2 regions of the Variovorax paradoxus genome follow, and region 2 is predicted to be linked to the other one. Evidence: predicted binding sites of a transcription regulator. Region 2 holds the regulator's gene; the other holds the start of a gene.
The links. Region 2 encodes HrcA, which represses chaperone genes, less so after heat shock. Its sites were predicted from a motif close to TTAGCACTCNNNNNNNNNGAGTGCTAA; they were not measured.
Positions count from the first base shown of each region.

Region 1: the regulator HrcA is predicted to act here: its motif matches at 4,127-4,153, upstream of rpoH (RNA polymerase sigma factor RpoH).

Region 1 is NZ_CP123990.1:5,303,292-5,312,944, forward strand. Features, by position in the region: gene QHG62_RS25390 (COX15/CtaA family protein) at 1-700, shown strand, start outside; gene cyoE (heme o synthase) at 697-1,602, shown strand; gene QHG62_RS25400 (SCO family protein) at 1,620-2,237, shown strand; gene QHG62_RS25405 (DNA alkylation repair protein) at 2,257-3,096, shown strand; gene rpoH (RNA polymerase sigma factor RpoH) at 3,157-4,098, opposite strand; gene QHG62_RS25415 (WD40/YVTN/BNR-like repeat-containing protein) at 4,368-6,245, shown strand; gene QHG62_RS25420 (DUF962 domain-containing protein) at 6,279-6,743, opposite strand; gene QHG62_RS25425 (response regulator transcription factor) at 6,913-7,623, shown strand; gene QHG62_RS25430 (ATP-binding response regulator) at 7,620-9,398, shown strand; gene QHG62_RS25435 (hypothetical protein) at 9,478-9,653, shown strand, end outside.
Region 2 is NZ_CP123990.1:2,656,578-2,666,230, reverse strand. Features, by position in the region: gene QHG62_RS12960 (serine/threonine protein kinase) at 1-310, opposite strand, end outside; gene QHG62_RS12955 (YicC/YloC family endoribonuclease) at 402-1,316, shown strand; gene gmk (guanylate kinase) at 1,325-1,945, shown strand; gene rpoZ (DNA-directed RNA polymerase subunit omega) at 1,978-2,181, shown strand; gene QHG62_RS12940 (RelA/SpoT family protein) at 2,275-4,530, shown strand; gene greB (transcription elongation factor GreB) at 4,557-5,135, opposite strand; gene QHG62_RS12930 (hypothetical protein) at 5,255-5,704, opposite strand; gene QHG62_RS12925 (hypothetical protein) at 5,896-6,159, shown strand; tRNA gene QHG62_RS12920 (tRNA-Arg) at 6,216-6,292, opposite strand; tRNA gene QHG62_RS12915 (tRNA-Ile) at 6,356-6,432, opposite strand; gene hrcA (heat-inducible transcriptional repressor HrcA) at 6,465-7,472, opposite strand; gene QHG62_RS12905 (NAD kinase) at 7,501-8,415, shown strand; gene recN (DNA repair protein RecN) at 8,417-9,653, shown strand, end outside.

The DNA.
Region 1 (9,653 bases), 2.6 Mb from region 2:
CGGCGCGCTCACCGTAACCTGGAAGCTCTTTCCGGCGATCGTCACGCTTCACCTGCTGGGCGCCGTGGTGCTGCTCGTGCTGCTGTGCATCCAGGCGGTGCGCTACAGGCAGGCCGCCGCGGACCGGCTGCCCATTGCCGTATCGCCCGCATTGCGCAACGGGTTGCTTGCCACTTCTGCATTGCTCCTGCTGCAAATTGCGCTTGGCGGTTGGGTCAGCACCAACTACGCCGTGCTGGCGTGCACCCAGTTCCCAACCTGCCAAGGCAGTTGGTGGCCGCCGATGAACTTTGCGCAGGGCTTTGAAATCTGGCGCCACCTGGGCGTGACCGGGAGCGGGTCCCCGCTCGATTTTTCGGCGCTCACTGCCATTCACTACGTGCACCGGCTGATGGCCTACGTGGTGTTTGCCGCGCTGGGCGTGCTCGCTTGGCGCTTGCGCCGCATCGGGCCGCTGCGGCCGCAAGCCGGATGGCTCATCGGCCTGGCCCTGCTGCAGCTTGCCACTGGCCTGGGCAACGTGCTGCTCGGCTGGCCGCTCGCCGCGGCCGTGCTTCACACCGGCGGCGCCGCGGCGCTGGCCGTGGTGCTGACCTGGGCGCTTTGCGAAAGCCGCCGCGCGACCGCCGCCGCAACCGTACACAACAAGGACAAGGCGCCCGGCGCCCTGCATGACAACCAGAGGGGGGCCACCGCGTGAGCACGCCGATTTCCGTGGAGCAGGCAAGCACCGCCAGCGTGCTGCGCCAGTTCTATGCGCTGACCAAGCCGCGCGTGGTGCAGCTGATCGTTTTCTGCGCCCTCATCGGCATGGTGCTGGCCGTGCCCGGCGCACCGACATGGGCCGATGTGCAGCGCGCACTGCTGGCTTGCGCCGGCATCTGGCTGGTCGCGGGTGCGGCGGCGGCGTTCAATTGCCTGGTCGAGAAGGGTATCGACGCCAAGATGAAACGCACCGCGTGGCGACCCACGGCGCGCGGGCAGCTCAGCGACCTGCAGGCCTTGATGTTCTCCGCGCTGCTCTGCCTGGCCGGCTCGGCGCTGTTGTGGTTCAAGGTGAACCCGCTCACCATGTGGCTGACCTTTGCGACCTTTGTCGGCTACGCGGTGATCTACACGGTGATCCTCAAGCCCCTGACGCCGCAGAACATCGTGATCGGCGGCGCGTCGGGCGCAATGCCCCCTGTGCTGGGCTGGGCCGCGATGACGGGCGACGTAGGCCCCGAGGCGCTGATCCTCTTTCTCATCATCTTCCTGTGGACGCCGCCGCACTTCTGGGCCCTGGCGCTCTACCGCGTCGAGGACTACCGCAAGGCGGGCCTCCCGATGCTGCCGGTGACCCACGGCAACGAGTTCACGCGGCTGCAGGTGCTGCTGTACACCTTCATCCTTTTCGCAGCCTGCCTGATGCCGTTCATCTACGGCATGAGCGGCTGGCTCTACCTGGCGGTGGCGGTGGGCGTGAGCATCGGCTTCACCGGCTATGCCTTTGCGCTCTGGCGCAAGTATTCCGACATGCTGGCGCGCAAGACCTTCCGGTTTTCGCTCATTCACCTGAGCGTGCTGTTCGCGGCATTGCTCGTCGACCACTATCTCCGTTGACCGAAATGTCCGTATCCATGAACAAGCGAAATGCTCTCAGGTTGATCGTCGGCAGTGCAGGGTGGGCAGGCGCCGCCGCCGCCCTCGGCCTGGGGCTTTCCGGCTGCAGCGAACCCCGGCCGAGCTTCAATGCGGTCGACATCACCGGCGCCGACTACGCCAAGGACTTTTCGCTCAAGGATGCCGATGGCAAGGTTCGCACCATGGCCGACTTCAAGGGCAAGGTGGTGGTGCTGTTCTTCGGCTATGCCCAATGCCCCGACGTCTGCCCCACCACCATGACCGAAATGGCGCAGGTCAAGCAGCAGCTCGGAAGCGACGGCAACAAGCTGCAGGTGGTGTTTGTCACGGTCGATCCGGCGCGCGACACGCCCGAGGTGCTGAAGGCCTACATGGGCGCGTTCGATCCGAATTTCGTCGCGCTCATTCCCACGCCCGAGCAGCTCGCCGCAACCGCCAAGGACTTCAAGGTCTATTACAAGAAGGTCGAGGGCAAGACCCCCACCAGCTACTCGATGGACCATTCCGCCGCCAGTTTCGTCTACGACACCGAAGGCCGGGTAAGGCTGTACGCGCGCTATGGCACCGGCGTCGCGCCGATGGTGTCCGACGTGAAGGCGCTGCTCAAGGCCTGAGCGAGTGCCGCCCCAGCCGATGGACGCTGCCGTTGCCTTCGCCCCGGTCGATCATCTGAAGACGCGCAGGGGCGCATTCCGCATCGCGCTCATTCCGCCCGAGGTGCTGCGCGCGCTGAACGACGGGTTGCTTGAAACCGTCAACCTCAACGAATTCCTGGCGCTGGAACTGCCGCAGCTGGCGCGCAGCGTGGCGGGCCATATCGGCCTGGATCCGGCGAGCGAGCGGCTGGCCGACACGCTCGCCATGCTCGGCGCCTTCAAACCGATGCAGCGGCACGGCCACATTGCGCGTGCGCTTTACGACCTGGCGGCGCTGCATGCCGAGCGCGATGCCGTCGCGCACCGGCTGGCCACGCACGCCAGCGACGTGGCGCGCTGCTGGGCTGCGCAGTGGGTGGCGCTCTCGGGATTGCCGCTGGCCGCGCAACTGCAGGCGGTGCGCCGGTTTGCCGCCGACTCGCACTTCGGCGTTCGCGAAATCGCCTGGATGGCGGTGCGCGACGCGGTCATCGGCTCGCTCGACGAATCGCTGGCGCTGTTGCAACCCTGGACGGCCGACGCCGACCCGAACATCCGCCGCTTTGCCAGCGAGCTCACGCGCCCGCGCGGCGTGTGGTGTGCACAGATCGAAGCGCTCAAGGCCGAACCGTGGCGGGCGCTGCCACTCATCGAACCGCTGCGCGCCGACCCCAGCCGCTATGTGCAGAACTCGGTGGCCAACTGGCTCAACGACGCGAGCAAGACCCAGCCGGAATGGGTCGACCGGCTCTGCACGCGCTGGATCGACGAATCCGACGCGCCGGCAACCCGATACATCGCCAAGCGCGCGCTGCGGACGCTTTCGAAGCAGGCATGAAGGAATAAAAAAAGCCCGGCATGACCGGGCTTTTTTCTGAGCGAAGAACCGAACCGGGGCTTACGCGTATTCGGCCAGCGCCTTCTTCATCTTCTTCATGGCCGCGACTTCGATCTGGCGAATGCGCTCGGCGCTCACGCCGTACACCGCCGCCAGGTCGTGCAGCGTCATGCCGCCCGAACCGTCGTCGTTGACCTTGAGCCAGCGCTCTTCCACGATGCGGCGGCTGCGTTCGTCCAGCGCCTCGAGCGCGGTAGCGATACCGTCGCTCGAGAGCCGGTCGCGCTGCTGCGATTCGAGCAGGGCGGTCGGTTCCTGCGTGGCGTCGGCCAGGTAGGCGATCGGACCGAAGGCTTCATCGCCGTCGTCCGACGGACCCGGATCGAGCAGCACGTCGCCGCCCGACAGGCGGGTTTCCATTTCAAGCACTTCTTCGGGCTTGACGTTGAGCCGGGTCGCCATTTGCGACACCTCGTCGGGGCTCAGCGTGTCGCGGTGCGTGCCGTTGTCGGCAGCGGCCGAATCCGCCTTGAAGCCTTGCTTCATCGAGCGCAGGTTGAAGAACAGCTTGCGCTGGGCCTTGGTCGTGGCGACCTTGACCATGCGCCAGTTCTTCAGGATGTACTCGTGAATCTCGGCCTTGATCCAGTGCATGGCGTAGCTCACGAGCCGCACGCCCTGGTCGGGGTCGAAACGCTTCACGGCCTTCATGAGACCGACATTGCCCTCCTGGATCAGGTCGCCGTGAGGCAGGCCGTAACCCAGGTATTGGCGCGAAATGGAAACCACGAGACGCAGGTGCGAGAGGATCAGCGCACCGGCCGCTTCGAGGTCGTTGTGGTCGCGCAAACGGCGTGCGAAGCCCTGCTCTTCTTCGAGCGTGAGCATCGGCAGGCGGTTGGCGGCCGAAATATAAGCATCCAGGTTGCCCAGCGGCGGCACCATCGACCATGGATTGGCAACGGCGAGCTGGTTGGCAGAGGCTCCAGACAGCGTGGTCATCAGGGGAAACTCCTTTGTATTGGGCATATTAGCACTCGATTAGAGGGAGTGCTAAAGCAAGGGTTCCCGTTCAGTCTCTATCGGGCCGATAGCCAATGGCATCACCTTGTCCTGCTATGCAACGAACGTTGGTTCCGGGATCATGCCGCGAGTTCCTTTACCAACTCCTTGGGATTTCATCGCACGGCAGCAATTTCTTACAATCCGTTGCGTTGCGTTTCGCCGCGCGGCCCAAGTCGCGCCTTCGTGTATATCTATTGCACCCGCTCATGCCTTCCTCCAGACCCGCCTGCCGCATCATTCGCAATGCCCGCCTGGCCGCAGGGCTGACCGCCTCTATGGCACTGTTCGCCTGCGGCGGAGGGGGAGGCGGAGGTGGCGCGGGTAACGCGGCATTCTTCGTTCCCACCGCGCCGCAGCCCGCCACGCCTGCGCCCGCCGGCACATCCGGCGAATCCACTGTGCTGATGCGCGTCAAGTCGGAGGCCGTCGGCGGCAACTGCACCTTGGGCGGCGCACGCGTCGACGCCGGCCTGGACGCCGACAACAATCACGTGCTCGCGGACAGCGAAGTCACGTCCACCCAGTACATCTGCAACTCCACCGCCGGGGTGGATGGCCTCAGCACGCTGGTGCGCATGCGGGCCGAGCCCGCCGGCGGCAACTGCGCGCAGGGCGGCTCGCAAGTGCTGGCCGGCAAGGACCTGAACCGCAATGACGTGCTCGAGGATGCGGAGGTGACCAGTTCGGCCTACGTCTGCGGCGGTGGGCCGGGTGCGACGGGCGCTGCGGGGTCGAATGGCCGCGACAGCCTGCTCGCGTTCGCCGCCGAAGCACCGGGCGGCACCTGCACCTATGGCGGTCAACGCGTGCAGTCCGGGCTGGACCTGAACGCCAACGGCGTGCTCGACGCCGCAGAGGTCACGGCCACGGCCTACGTGTGCGCGGCCGCGCCGGCCGACACGCGCTGGGTCAACGTCACAGCCTCGAGTGTCCAGACCGAGTCGAACACCGGCTATCAGGCGAATTCGAGCACCGGCGTCACGCTCACCCTGCCGCCCGCCCCCACGGTGGGCGATTGGATCAAGGTTGTGGGGGTGGGCAGCGGCGGGTGGACCATCGCGCAGAACGCTGGGCAGCGCATCGACACGCGCGGCCTGCCCGGCGGATCGGACTTCGACTGGCGCTCGGGGGCGCTCACCAGCAGCTGGAGCAGCCTGGCCTCGTCCGCTGATGCCACCCGTCTGGCGGCAGCATCCAGCAGCGGCGATCTGTACACCTCGAGCGATTCCGGTGCGACCTGGGGCCTGCGCCTCACGGGACAGACCTGGAGTGGCGTCGCTTCTTCCAGCGATGGACTTGCGCTGCTCGCCGCGACCAACGGCGGTGCGCTTTTCCGCTCGACCGACGGCGGCAGCACATGGGCCAACGACGGATCTTCCCGAGCCTGGAGCGCGGTGGCCAGTTCCGCCGACGGGTCGCGCCTGGTCGCGACCGCCTACCTCGGGCAGATCTGGACGTCCTCGGACGGCGGTAGCAGCTGGACTGCGCGTGAGTCGAACCGAGCCTGGCGTGCCGTGGCCTCTTCGGCCGATGGCCGGGTTCTGGTGGCGGCCACCAATGGCGCCCAGCTGTATGTCTCGACCGACTATGGCGTGAGCTGGACCGCGCGCGCGAGCGGCCAATTCTGGTGGTCGGCGGCGTCGTCGGCGGACGGCAGCATCCTGTACGCCACCGTGGACACGGGCGCCGTCTGGATTTCCACCGATTCGGGTACCACGTGGGAAGCGCAGAGCGTCAACCGGGAATGGCGAGGCATCGCCACGTCCGCCGACGGCCGCTACGTCGTGGCCGCCACCAGCGGTGGTCGCCTCTACGCGTCCAGCGACAGCGGCCGGACCTGGCGTGCGACCAGCGACGCCGGTGCCTGGACTGCGGTCGCGAGCAGCGCCGACGGCGTGAAGGTGGCCGCCGCCAAGTCGGGCTCAGCCATCCATCTCGGTACGCGTCGCGCTTCGACCACCCTCGGAACGGCCGGGTCGATTTCCGGAGGGCAACAGGACTCGCTGGAGCTGCAATACGTGGGAGGCGGGGTGTTCCTGCCCGTCGGCTATGTGTTGGCCAACGTGGCATTCGTCATTCGCTGAATCCGCTTCGCGGCTCGCACGCTGGTGTGGGGCTTACCAGCGGATACCCAACCGCAAAAACAGCCTCGAGAGTACGAAAAGCGGCCCCACCCAGAGGTATTGGATGTCTTCGAAGAAGGAAGGTTTCCTGCCCTCTATCTTGTGTCCGATGAACTGGAAGATCCATGCCACTACAAAGATGGCGGCGGAAATCGGCAGAACAAGGGCGCCCATGGCCTGAACTATTGCCAGCACCAGCGCGGTACCGATCAGCATGGTGATCAGGAAGGCGGGGGAGCGAAGGGTGGCGTAGTACACCAGGCTGGCCGCCACAAAGCCGTAGGCCACCCACGGGTGCAGCGCGAACAACAGCCCGACGATGCTCAGCATGATGGCCGGGATCGCGACGAAGTGAATCAGTTCGTTGGTCGGATGGCGGTGGCTTTCGCCATAGTGGGCAAGCAGCCGGTCGACCTTGCGGTCTGTTGCGGCCACCGGGGCATCGGCGGTGTGCATCATGTCTGTCTCCAAAGCGTCGCTCGGTACGGCGATGTACCTGCATGGTGCCTTCGCCGAAAGGCGATGGCAAGTGCTATTGAAAACGCAGCAAAACCATCTTTGGGCGCCCCTGATGGGGCCATGACTTAGGACACTGTTGCGCATTTCGCGCGTCGCTAAGATCGGCCGCGTGGCCCTTCCGCTCGAATCTTCCTCCCAACCGCCGCCTTCCATTGCTGAAACCGGCCTTGCCCGCGCGCGCACCGCGATCCTGGTGGTTGACGACCACGATCTGCTGCGTCTCGGGGTGCGCGCACTGGTGCAGACGCAGGCCGCTTCTTCCGGCGCGAGCATCGAAGTTTTCGAAGCCGGCAATGCGGCGGATGCGCTTGCGCTCTACGAGGAACATCAGGATTCCATCGGCCTGGTGCTGCTCGACCTGGCGCTGCCGGACACCCATGGCCTCAGCGGCCTGGCCGAATTTCGCCTGCGCTACCCGGCGGCGCGCCTCGTGGTGCTTTCGGGCACGGGCAACACATCCCTGGCCCAGGGCGCGCTGGCGCTGGGTGCGAGCGCCTTCCTGCCGAAGTCGGCAGACCTGAAAGAGGTGGTGGGTTTTATCCGGGCCTGCGGGCTGCTCGACGCGGAAGCGGCCGCAGTCACGCCTCCGGCCCTCATGCAGGCGCCCAGCGGCCAGATCGAATCGATGCAGGCCAGCGCCTGGCAAGAGCTCACCCCGCGCCAGATGCAGGTGCTGCAGTGGGTGCTCGAAGGCAAGGCGAACAAGGAAATTGCCCAGATTGCAAACCTGAGCGAAGGCACGGTGAAGAACCACGTATCGACCATCCTGCTGCTGTTCGGCGTGCGTTCGCGCGCGCAACTGATCAGCAGCCTGCGTTGAGCCCGCCGCCCGTGGCCGCCGACACGCCGCTGAGCCAGCGGGTGCTGCGTGAGCACGTGGCCTCGGTGTATTTCAACTACAACGCGACTTTTCTCGCGCGCCTGGTCTTCGTTCTTGTGCTCGGTGGGTTCATGTACCTGCAGCTGGGCGACCCGATGGTGCTGCCGTTTGTGGTGCTGCACCTGGCGCTCTACCTGGGCATGTATTTCACGCCGCGCTGGAACCCGTGGGTGCCGGCGTCGGAAAGCGCCTGGTGGGCCCGCAAGATCACCCGCATCGTGACGCTGCTCGGGTTTGCCGATGCGCTGGCGCCATGGATCTTCGTGCCCGCAGGCAACCTGCCCGTCACGGCCGCGCTGATGGTGGTGATGATGGGCAACTGCGCTCGCGCGGTGCAGTCGCTGCGGCCGCTGAAGGCGGCGCTGTTCGGCCACACGCTGCCGATGATGGGCGGGCTGATCGTCGCCCTGGCGTGGCAGGGCGATTCCATCCATCTCTTTCTTGCGGCCTTTGCCACGATCTACCTCGTTCTGATGCTGCGCGTGGGCGTGCAGGAACACCAACTGCTGGCGGATTCGCTGGCCCTGCGCTTCGAGAAGGAAGCACTGGCCGTGCGGCTGGAGGAGCAGATCGCCGCCACCGAACGTGCCAGCGAAGAAAAAACCCGCTTCCTCGCCAGCGCCAGCCATGACCTGCGGCAGCCGCTGCATGCCATTGCGCTGTTCGGCGCCGCGCTCGAAAACGAATTGCGCGGCCGTCCCGAAGGCGCCCATGCGGAACGCCTGATGCGCGCGGTGAACGCACTGGGCACCTCGCTGGACACCATGCTCGACGTCTCGCGGCTCGATGCAGGTGTGGTCACGCCGGAGATCCGGGCAGTGCAGCTCGACGCCTTGTTCCTGCCGCTCAACCACATGTTTTCTCCGCAGGCCGAACAGAAGGAGCTGCAGCTGCGCGTGCGCGCGAGCGGATTGTGGGTGCGCAGCGATCCGCAACTGCTGCACCGCATGCTCTCGAACCTGATCGACAACGCGCTCAAGTACACCGTGAGCGGCGGCGTGACCGTGCGGGCCCGCGCGCGCGGCGATGCCGTGTGGATCGACGTGCGCGACACCGGCGTCGGCATTGCGCCAGAGCAGATCGGCCGCATCTTCGAAGAGTTCTATCAGGTCGGCAACCCGGGCCGCGACCGGTCGCAGGGGCTGGGTATCGGCCTTTCGATCGTGCAGCGCCTGTCGCGGCTGCTGGACCATCCGCTGCAGGTGCATTCGCGCCCAGGGCGGGGAACCCACTTCCGCGTGGTGCTGCCCGCCGCCGCGCCGCTGGCGGCCTCCACCCTGCAGGGCGCCGAGGCTCACCGGCAGCGCGCCGCAGGGGCTCAGGCACTGCCCGAGCGCGTGCTGCTGGTCGACGACGAAGCGGAAATCCGAGAGGCCATGAGCGAGCTGCTGCGCTCCTGGTCCATCGAGGTGGAGGCCGTGGCCGACGAGGCACAGGCTGAAAAAGCCCTGGCGCGGGCGGAAGACCAGGCACGGCCCTTCGACCTGCTGGTGTGCGACTACCGCCTGGCCGAGGGCAACGACGGGCTCGACGCCGGCCAGCGCCTTCGCCGGCGCCCCGGCACCGACATGCCGCTGTTGCTGGTCACCGGCGAAACCGCGCCCGAACGCTTGCAGCGCGTGCGTGCGTCCGGCGTGGCCGTGCTGTTCAAGCCCGTCGATGCCGGCAAGCTGCTTCGAACCCTGAACGAACTCGCGCCCGCCGGCGCGACATGACCTTTGGCACTGGTGTGCGGGCGGGGCGCGCTTTACCTTTGCGCGGTCTCACACATCAATGTTCTCAGGGAGTGATTTCATGCAATCGAAACTAGTGATATCGGCGCTCGCCGCAGCTCTGGCGGCCTGCGGTGGAGGAGGTGGTGGCGGCAGCGGCGGTGGATTCGCCGGGTTGCCGGTGGTACCGGCGCCCGCGCCCGCTCCTCCCGCGCCGCCGCCCCCGGCCCCGCCGCCGCCCGCTCCGGCCCCGGTTCC
Region 2 (9,653 bases):
CTCTAAAGAAGTTGAGAACGCTGACCACCGAGGCATGCGAGATTTGCGCGAGCGAGCGGCCTTCTTCGAAAAAGCTCTTCAGGCCGAGCCGGTAGAGGGAGAGCTTTTCGGGCGCGACCTCGGGCGTGAGCTCGCCGGGACCGCGGGTTGCCAGCGAGGAAGGCAGGTATTCCTTGATGGCAACCTGCTGTCCGCTGGGGTCGATGGCGAGATAGACGACGCCAAACCCGCCTGCTGAAAGCCGGCGAACGATGCGGTAACCGCCAATGACCGTATCGGGCAGCAGGGGCGAAGGCTTGACCTTTGACATAATCCGGGAGTTTCGCCCGAAGGCGATGGTGCGGCAAGCGAACGCCATGCCGACGCCTCGGTGCATACAGCAAAAACCACAGTGAGGCGCAATGCCAGTTTACAGCATGACCGGCTATGCCAGTGGCCAGAACGGCCCCGTTGGCAGCCACTCCGAAGCCGAAGCACGGCCTACCGCCGCAGGCCGGCTCGGGGTCGAAATACGCTCGGTCAACAGCCGCTTTCTCGACCTCACCTTCAAACTGCCGGAAGAACTGCGCCAGCATGAAACCGCGCTGCGCGAGCTGCTTACGGGCAAGCTGAAGCGCGGCAAGGTCGAAGTGCGGGCCGCCATCGAAAACACGGCCCAGGGCGGCATTGCCGAGCCCTCGGTCAAGCTGCTGCAGCGGCTGAACGGCGTGCAAGACGGCATCAAGGCCTGGCTGCCGGGCGCCCGCGAACTGAGCGTGGCCGACGTATTGCGGCTGGCCGGCGGCGACGGCACCACCCGCGGCGACTGGGGCAGCGACCTGCTCGACGTGGCCGGCAAGGCGCTGGACGCGCTCATGTCCGCCCGCCAGCGCGAAGGCGCGCGGCTGGCCAAGATGCTGGAAGCCCATCTGGTCCAGCTGCGTACGCTGGTCGAACAGGCCGGCCCGCTGATTCCGCAACTGGTCGAGCAGCAGCGCGCGCGCTTCCTGGAGCGTTGGCAAGAGGCCATGGGCTTGACGGGCGGCACCCTGCCCGAAGCGGCGCAAGACCGGGCGCTGAACGAGGCCACGGCTTTTGCGATTCGCATCGACGTGGCGGAAGAGCTCACGCGCCTCAATTCGCACCTGGACGAGATCGAGCGGCTGCTCAAGAAGGGCGGCGAAATCGGCAAGCGGCTGGACTTCTTGATTCAGGAACTGCACCGCGAGGCCAATACACTGGGCTCCAAGTCCGCAGCGCTGGAGCTCACCCGCATTGGCGTGGACATGAAGGTGCTGATCGAGCAGATGCGCGAACAGGTACAAAACATCGAATGAGCGAGCGAATGGACTATCCGGGCAACATTTTTGTGGTGGCGGCACCCAGCGGTGCCGGCAAATCGAGCCTGGTCAAAGCGCTCATGGAGCTGGACACGGCCGTTCAGCCCTCGGTTTCGCACACCACGCGGCCACCGCGCGGGCAAGAAAAGCACGGCCGGGAGTACTTTTTTACGTCGCCGTCGGAGTTCGACGCCATGATTGCCGCAGACGGCTTTGTGGAGTGGGCCCATGTGCACGGGCACCGGTACGGCACCTCGAAAAAGGCCATTGAAGAGCGGATTGCCCAGGGGGCGGACGTCATTCTGGAAATCGACTTTCAGGGCGCGATCCAGATCCGCAAGACCTTTGCCAACGCGGTCATGATTTTCATCCTGCCGCCAAGCTGGGAAGAACTGCGCTCCCGGCTGGAACGGCGCGGCGAAGACAGCGCCGCCGTCATCGAGCTGCGGCTCAAGAATGCCGCCGAAGAGATGGCCCGGGCGGGGGAATTCGACTTCGTTATAATCAACGAGTTATTTGAGCGCGCGCTTTTCGATCTCAAGGCGATCGTCCACGCTCAGCGGCTTCGGTACTCTGCACAACGCCGCGCACGTGCCGACACATTTGCCGCACTGAACATCCCCTGATTTTCCCGCTCACCGACCGAAAGATTCTGATCATGGCCCGCATCACCGTCGAAGATTGTCTGCTTCAGATCCCCAACCGCTTCCAGCTGGTTCTGGCCGCCACCTACCGTGCGCGCATGCTGAGCCAAGGCCATGCGCCCAAGATCGAGAGCAAGAACAAGCCCGCCGTCACTGCCCTGCGCGAAATTGCCGAAGGCAAGATCGGCATTGAAATGCTCAAGAAGGTGCCGGGCTGATCTGACGCAGCCCTGCAACGAAAAGGCACCGCAAAGCGGTGCTTTTTTTACGTCTGGACGCGGCCATACAGCAGCCACGCTAAAGTGGTAGTTATGAGCGCGGTTGCCAAACATCAGTCCCATGCCCCTTCGGGCACGCCAAAGCCGAGCCCGGCGGCGCTGAATGCGGCCGCCGCAAGCTTTGCCGCGCTGACGGCCAGGCTCGATTACCTGAGCCCTGAAGACACCGAGCTGGTCCGCCGCGCCTACCGCTTTGCCGACGAGGCCCACCTGGGCCAGCTGCGCAACAGCGGCGAGCCCTACATTACGCACCCGATTGCCGTGGCGGCGCAATGCGCCGAATGGAAGCTCGACGCGCAGGCCCTGATGGCCGCCCTGCTGCACGACGCCATCGAAGACTGCGGTGTCACCAAGCCGGAGTTGATCGAACGCTTCGGTGCCCCGGTTGCCGAACTGGTCGACGGGCTCACCAAACTGGACAAGCTGCAGTTCAACACGCGCGAAGAAAACCAGGCCGAATCGTTCCGCAAGATGCTGCTGGCCATGGCGCGCGACGTGCGCGTCATTCTGGTGAAGCTGGCCGACCGCACGCACAACATGCGCACGCTGGACGATGCGCCGCGCGAAAAATGGGCCCGCATCTCGCGCGAAACGCTCGAGATCTATGCGCCCATCGCGCACCGGCTTGGCCTGAACCAGACGTATCGGGAGCTGCAGGAGCTGTCGTTCCGCCACATGAAGCCTTGGCGCTACGCCACGTTGTCCAAGGCGGTGGCCAAGGCGCGGGGCCGACGGCGCGACCTGATCCAGAAAGTGCAGAAAGAGGTCGAAACGGCCTTCTCGGCCGCCGGCATGACGCTGCGGATTGCGGGCCGCGAAAAAACGCTCTATTCCATCTACCGCAAGATGGAAGAAAAGCACCTGAGCTTTGCCCAGGTGACCGACATCTACGGTTTTCGGCTGATCGTGCCGAACGTGATTGCCTGCTACACGGGCTTGGGCATCCTGCACCAGATGTACAAGCCGCTGCCGGGCAAGTTCAAGGACCACATCGCCATTGCCAAGCTCAACGGCTACCAGTCGCTGCACACCACGCTGGTGGGCCCGGCGGGTGTGAACGTGGAGTTTCAGCTGCGCACCGAGGCCATGCACGTGGTGGCCGAATCGGGCGTGGCGGCGCATTGGCTGTACAAGGCCGCCGAACCCAATGCGGCCAGCAACGACCGGCTGGGCACCAAGTGGCTGCAGTCGCTGCTCGACATCCAGGACGAAACCCGCGACGCGGCCGAGTTCTGGGACCACGTCAAGGTCGACCTGTTTCCCGATGCGGTCTACGTGTTCACGCCCAAGAGCCAGATTCTGGCGCTGCCGCGCGGCGCCACGGTGGTCGACTTTGCCTACGCCATTCACAGCAACATCGGCGACCACACCTCCGCCGCGCGCATCAACGGCGACCAGGTGCCGCTGCGCACCGAGCTGAAGAACGGCGACGTGGTCGAGGTGATTACCGCGCCCGTATCAACGCCCAATCCGGCCTGGCTCGGCTTTGTGCGAACCGGGCGCGCGCGCTCCAAGATCCGCCACTATTTGAAGACGCTGGCGCACGCCGAATCCGAAGGGCTGGGCGAAAAGCTGCTGGCGCAGGCGCTGCGCGCCGAAGGGCTGAGCAAGCTGCCGGCCGACGATGCCGAGCATCAGGCGCTGTGGGAAAAGTTGCTGCGCTTCACCGGCAACCGCACCCGCGCCGAGCTGCTGACCGACATCGGCCTGGGCAAGCGAATTGCCAGCATCGTCGCCAAGCGGCTCGTGGCGATGCTCTCCGAACTGGGCGAGCGGCCGGATGCGCTGCTGCTGAGCCGCGAGCGCTTCATTTCGCACGAAACCATTTCGCAGGGCGCCGTGACCCTGGACGGCAGCGAGAACTCTTCCGTTCGCTTTGCGCTGTGCTGTCGGCCAATTCCGGGCGATGAGATCGTCGGTTACCTGGGGCATGGCGAAGGCCTGGTGGTGCACACCGAAAGCTGCGGCGTGGGCCAACGCCTGCGCCACAAGGACAGCGAGCGCTTCTTCGCGGTCGAATGGGCCGACGAGCCCACCCGTGCTTTCGAAACCGGCGTGGTAATTACCGTGCGCAACGACAAGGGCGTGCTCGCACGGGTGGCCGCAACGCTGGCCGATGCCGAGGCAGACATCACGCACGTCGAAATGGCCGATGAAACGCCGCAGGATTCGACCGACCTGCGCTTTGTGATTGCCGTGCGCGATCGGAGCCACCTCGACGCGGTGTTGCGCGCGGCACGGCGAACTGCCTCGGTGCTGACGGCCGCGCGGACGGTTCCCGCGCCCTGAAATTCCGCCTGAAACCGGCGGCGCGCTTACGGCGCAGTGCCTGAACCCGGAGCGGGATAGCTCACAGACAGCAGCTCGACCTCGTGCGTGCCGCCCGGCGTCACAAGCTTCACCACATCGCCTTCGCGTGACTTGAGCAAAGCCCTGGCAATGGGTGAGATCCAGCTGACTTGCGATTGGGCGCTGTCCGCTTCGTCGATGCCCAGGATGGTCACGCTGCGTTCGTCACCCGTTTCATCGGCATAGCGCACCGTGGCGCCAAAGAAAACCTGATCGCTGCCATGGTGCACCGAGGGGTCGGTCACCTCGGCAATCTCGAGCCGCTTGGTCAGAAAGCGGATGCGGCGGTCGATTTCCCGCAGGCGCTTTTTGCCGTAGAGGTAATCGCCATTTTCCGAGCGGTCGCCGTTCTTGGCGGCCCAATGCACCGCCTCGACGACCTTGGGGCGCTCTTCGTCCATCAATTGCAGCAATTCGTCGCGCAGCCGGGCATATCCGGCTGGCGTGATGTAGTTCTTGCTGCCGCTGGGCAGCGCCGGGCCGGCGCTTTCGCCGCCGTCGTCGTCTTCGCCGGCGTCGGTTTCCTTGGTGAATGCTTTGCTCAACGCAAAACCTCCGAATTTAAAAAGGCCCGCAACTTTCGTTGCAGGCCTTCATGATGAAAGTGCGATGGACAGATATTGTGCCCCGATTGCCTCACCCTTTACCTCTCACCGCTCACCCCTCACCCCATATCCGAGCGCTTGCAGTCGAAGACCACGCTTTGCTCCACGGCTCGCAGCGCCGGCACCTTGCTCACGTACACCACGCTGGCGCTCATCAGGTGCCATTCGGTGGTCTTGACCAGCCTGAACAGATTGGTCGCCTCGACGCCAACAGTTGGAATGGAATTGAAGACATAAATGGGCTCACCGGACTGGCTCTCTTCCATGTTCACCAGATCCGCCCGCATCTTGCCCATGGTCTCGGTGTCTTTTGTTCTGGAGCGAACAACGTCGATGTTGACGGTACGCGAGTGCTCGTCGATTGAAATCCGGCGAATCGGATTGAAAGGCGATCCGGCTGCGTTGCTTGCGCCCGGAACGCAGGTGATCTTTCCCGCCCAGACCGGGCCCGCGGCTAAAAAAAGCAGGAAGAGGAACGGAAATGCGCGTGTTCTTGCGTGAGTACCCATGGTTCACTCTATGCCGTTTTCCTGCGCACCGAGGTCCGGCATATCCCGTCGGTTCTATTTGTTACCAGATCAATAAACGTTAACATTTTTCATTTCGCGTGAAAAAAGTCACGGTACTCAGTCCTACGCCTAGTTACAGATGAGTGGGGCGAGAGGGAAGCTCGCAACTCTACTGACTCTGGCGGGAAGCAATGGTCACTCAGGTCATTCACAACGCGACGATCACGTTGCAGTTGCCGTTCGACATAAGCCCCACCGCGGAAGTCGCAGCGCTTCGCGCCGCCGGCATTCCGGTGGATGGGCTGGGCAATGCAACGTCGGGTTATCTGTTTGTGCGCACGACGGGCCGCAGCGCCAACCGAACGAACACGTTTCGGTGGTTTGCCACAAGCATTGGCAGAGAGCCGATCGATGTGACCACCCTGCCAGGAGATCCCTCCCTGGCATGCGGCTAGACGCCAGCCAAAGAAAAAGGGTTAGGACACGTTGATGTCCTAACCCTTTAAGAGAGTGGTGCGGCTGGCAGGAATTGAACCCACGACCCCTTGGTTCGTAGCCAAGTACTCTATCCAACTGAGCTACAGCCGCACAGCTATCGATTATAGCATCCATTTTTGCCCCTGGCCGGACCAGATCAGAAATGAATGCGAGTGGTAGGCCGTGATGGGCTTGAACCATCGACCAACGGATTATGAGTCCGCTGCTCTAACCAACTGAGCTAACGGCCCACGAGAGACCCCGATTCTATTCGCCGTGCGGCTTACTTGCGGTGGCTCAGCGCGTTGCTGACCAGGCGCGAGGTGATGTCGACGATCTGGATCATGCGCTCATAGGGCATGCGGGTCGGGCCGATGACGCCCAGAGTGCCCACGACCTGCCCATCGACCTCGTAGTTGGCGCTGACGATGGAAAGCTCTTCGATGGGCACCACCTGGCTCTCGCCGCCGATGAAGATGCGCACGCCCTCGGCTTTGCTCGACACGTCGAGCAACCGCATGAGCTGCGCCTTTTGCTCGAACAGTTCGAAGGCGCGGCGCAGTTGTCCCATGTCGCTGGAAAAATCGGTCACGGAAAGCAGGTTGCGCTCGCCCGAGATCACAACGTCGTCTTCCTGCGCCTCGGTGAGCACCTCGGAGCTGACCTTGACGGCCGCCTGCATCAACGCGGCAATTTCGCCGCGCAGCTTCTCGACTTCTGACTGAAGCCGGTCGCGCACCTGCTCGATGGTCAGGCCCGCATAGTGGGCGTTGATGTAGTTCGACGCCTCGACAAGTTGCGACTGCGTGTAGTCCGCCTCGGGAAAGATCACGCGGTTTTGCACGTCGCCGTCCGGCGAGACGATGATCACCAGCAGCCGCCGCTCGGAGAGCTTCAGGAACTCGATCTGCTTGAACACCGACGCGCGCCGCGGCGCCATGACCACGCCCACGAACTGCGACAGGTTGGACAGCAGGCTGGCGGCGTTCGCAATCACCTTCTGCGGCTGGTCGGGCGCAAGGCTCGGCGCGCTCATCTGCTCGCGCTCGGCAGTGAGCATGGTGTCGACGAAGAGCCGGTAGCCACGGGCCGTGGGAATGCGGCCGGCGGAGGTGTGGGGGCTTGCAATCAACCCCAGCGCCTCGAGGTCCGACATGACGTTGCGGATGGTCGCGGGTGAAAGGTCCAGCCCCGGCGCGCGCGACAAAGTCCGCGACCCGACCGGTTGGCCTTCGGCGATGTAACGCTCCACCAATGTCTTCAGGAGCAACTTGGCACGGTCGTCCAGCATTGCAAGATTTTAGTGTTGTAATTTGTACATGACTTCTCGCTTCCGCAATGTCGCCCTGATCGGCAAATACCAGGCTTCAGGCGCCAGGGCGCAGGCGGATGCGCGCGACGGCGTCATGGAAGATATTGGCGCGTTCCTGGAATCGCAAGGGTGCACGGTTTTTGTCGAGAAATCTGCTGCTGCGGAAGCCGCCGATGCGGACGCCATCGCAGGCGGCCGCTACGAGCCGCTGAGCGTTGCAGAAATCGGGCAGCGCTGCGACCTGGGCCTGGTGGTGGGAGGCGACGGCACCATGCTGGGCATTGGCCGGCAACTGGCGTGCTACGGCATTCCGCTGATCGGCATCAACCGCGGACGGCTCGGCTTCATCACCGACATTCCGATCGACAACTACCAGGCCACGCTGATTCCCATGCTGGCCGGCGAATACGAAGAAGACCACCGCAGCCTCATGCATGCGCAGGTCATACGCGACGGTGTATCGGTTTTCGATGCGCTGGCCATGAACGATGTGGTGGTGAACCGCGACTCCACCTCGGGCATGGTCGAGCTGCGGGTTTCGGTGGGCCGGCATTTCGTGGCCAACCAGCGCGCCGACGGGCTGATCATTGCGTCTCCAACGGGCTCGACGGCCTATGCGCTGTCGGCCGGGGGGCCGCTGCTGCATCCGGCGGTACCGGGCTGGGTGCTGGTGCCCATTGCACCGCACACGCTGTCGAACCGCCCGGTGCTGCTGCCGGACGCGGACGAGATCGTGATCGAACTGGTGTCGGGGCGCGGCGCCAGCGCCAATTTCGACATGCAATCCCTGGCTTCGCTCGCCATCGGCGACCGGGTGGTGGTGCGGCGCTCCGACTTCCGGGTGCGCTTTCTGCACCCGCGGGGCTGGAGCTACTTCGACACGCTGCGCAAAAAACTTCATTGGAACGAAGGGGGCTCCTGAGATGGCGCTGCGACGCATCGCACTGCGCGACTTCGTGATCGTGCGATCACTCGAACTCGACCTGTCCGCCGGCTTTACGGTACTCACCGGCGAAACCGGCGCGGGCAAATCCATATTGATCGACGCGCTTCAACTGGCGCTGGGCAACCGTGCCGATGCAGGCGCGGTGCGCGAGGGTGCCGAGCGCCTGGACGTGAGCGCCGAATTCGACGCCGATCCGGCCTTTGCAGACTGGCTCGACGAAGGCGGGTTCGAGTCCGGCGACGCCCTGCTGCTGCGCCGCACGGTGGACCTGCAAGGCCGCAGCCGCGGCTGGATCAACGGCAGCCCGGCCACGGCCACGCAGCTGCGGGAACTCGGCGACCGCCTGCTCGACATTCACGGCCAACATGCATGGCAAAGCCTCACGCGCCCCGAGGCCGTGCGCGGCCTGCTCGACGCGTATGCCGGCGTGCGCACCGATGCGCTGGACGCCGCCTGGCACAGCTGGCGGCAGGCAATCTCCGCACTCGACAACGCGCGCTCCGCGCAAGATTCGCTGCAGCGCGAGCGCGAACGGCTGCAATGGCAGATTGCCGAGGTCATGAAGCTGGCGCCGGCCGAAGGCGAGTGGGAAGAGCTTTCGACCAACCACGCACGCGTCTCGAACGCCCAGGCGCTGATCGATGCGGCGCAGGGCGCAAGCCAGGCATTGGAAGACGACGACAACGGCGCCCTGGCAGCGCTTTCGCGGGCGGTAACGCTGCTGCAGAACTGCGAGCACATCGAGCCCGAATTCCGCGCACTGGGCGAGGTGCTGGCCTCCAGCGTGGCGCAGGCCTCCGACGCCGCGCATTCGCTGCACGGCTACCTGCGCGACGCCGAGGCCGATCCGCAGCGCCTTGCCGAACTGGACGAGCGCATGGGCTTGTGGATGTCTCTGGCCCGCCGCTACAAGCGCACGCCCGACGACCTGCCCGCGCTGCTGGCCGGTTGGCAAGCCGAGTTGAAGGCGCTGGACGCGCAAAGCGATCTCGAAAGCCTGGAGCGTGCCGAGCAAACCGCGCAGCAGGGCTACATGAAGGAAGCCAAGGCGCTTGCCAAGTTGCGTAAGCAGGCCGCGCCGCGCCTGTCCGAAGCGGTCACGCAGGCCATGCAGGGGCTGGGCATGCAGGGCGGCCGGTTCGAAGTCGAACTGCAGCCGCTCGCGCAGCCGGGCCGCGCGGGGCTCGAAGACGTCGCCTTTCTGGTGAGCGGGC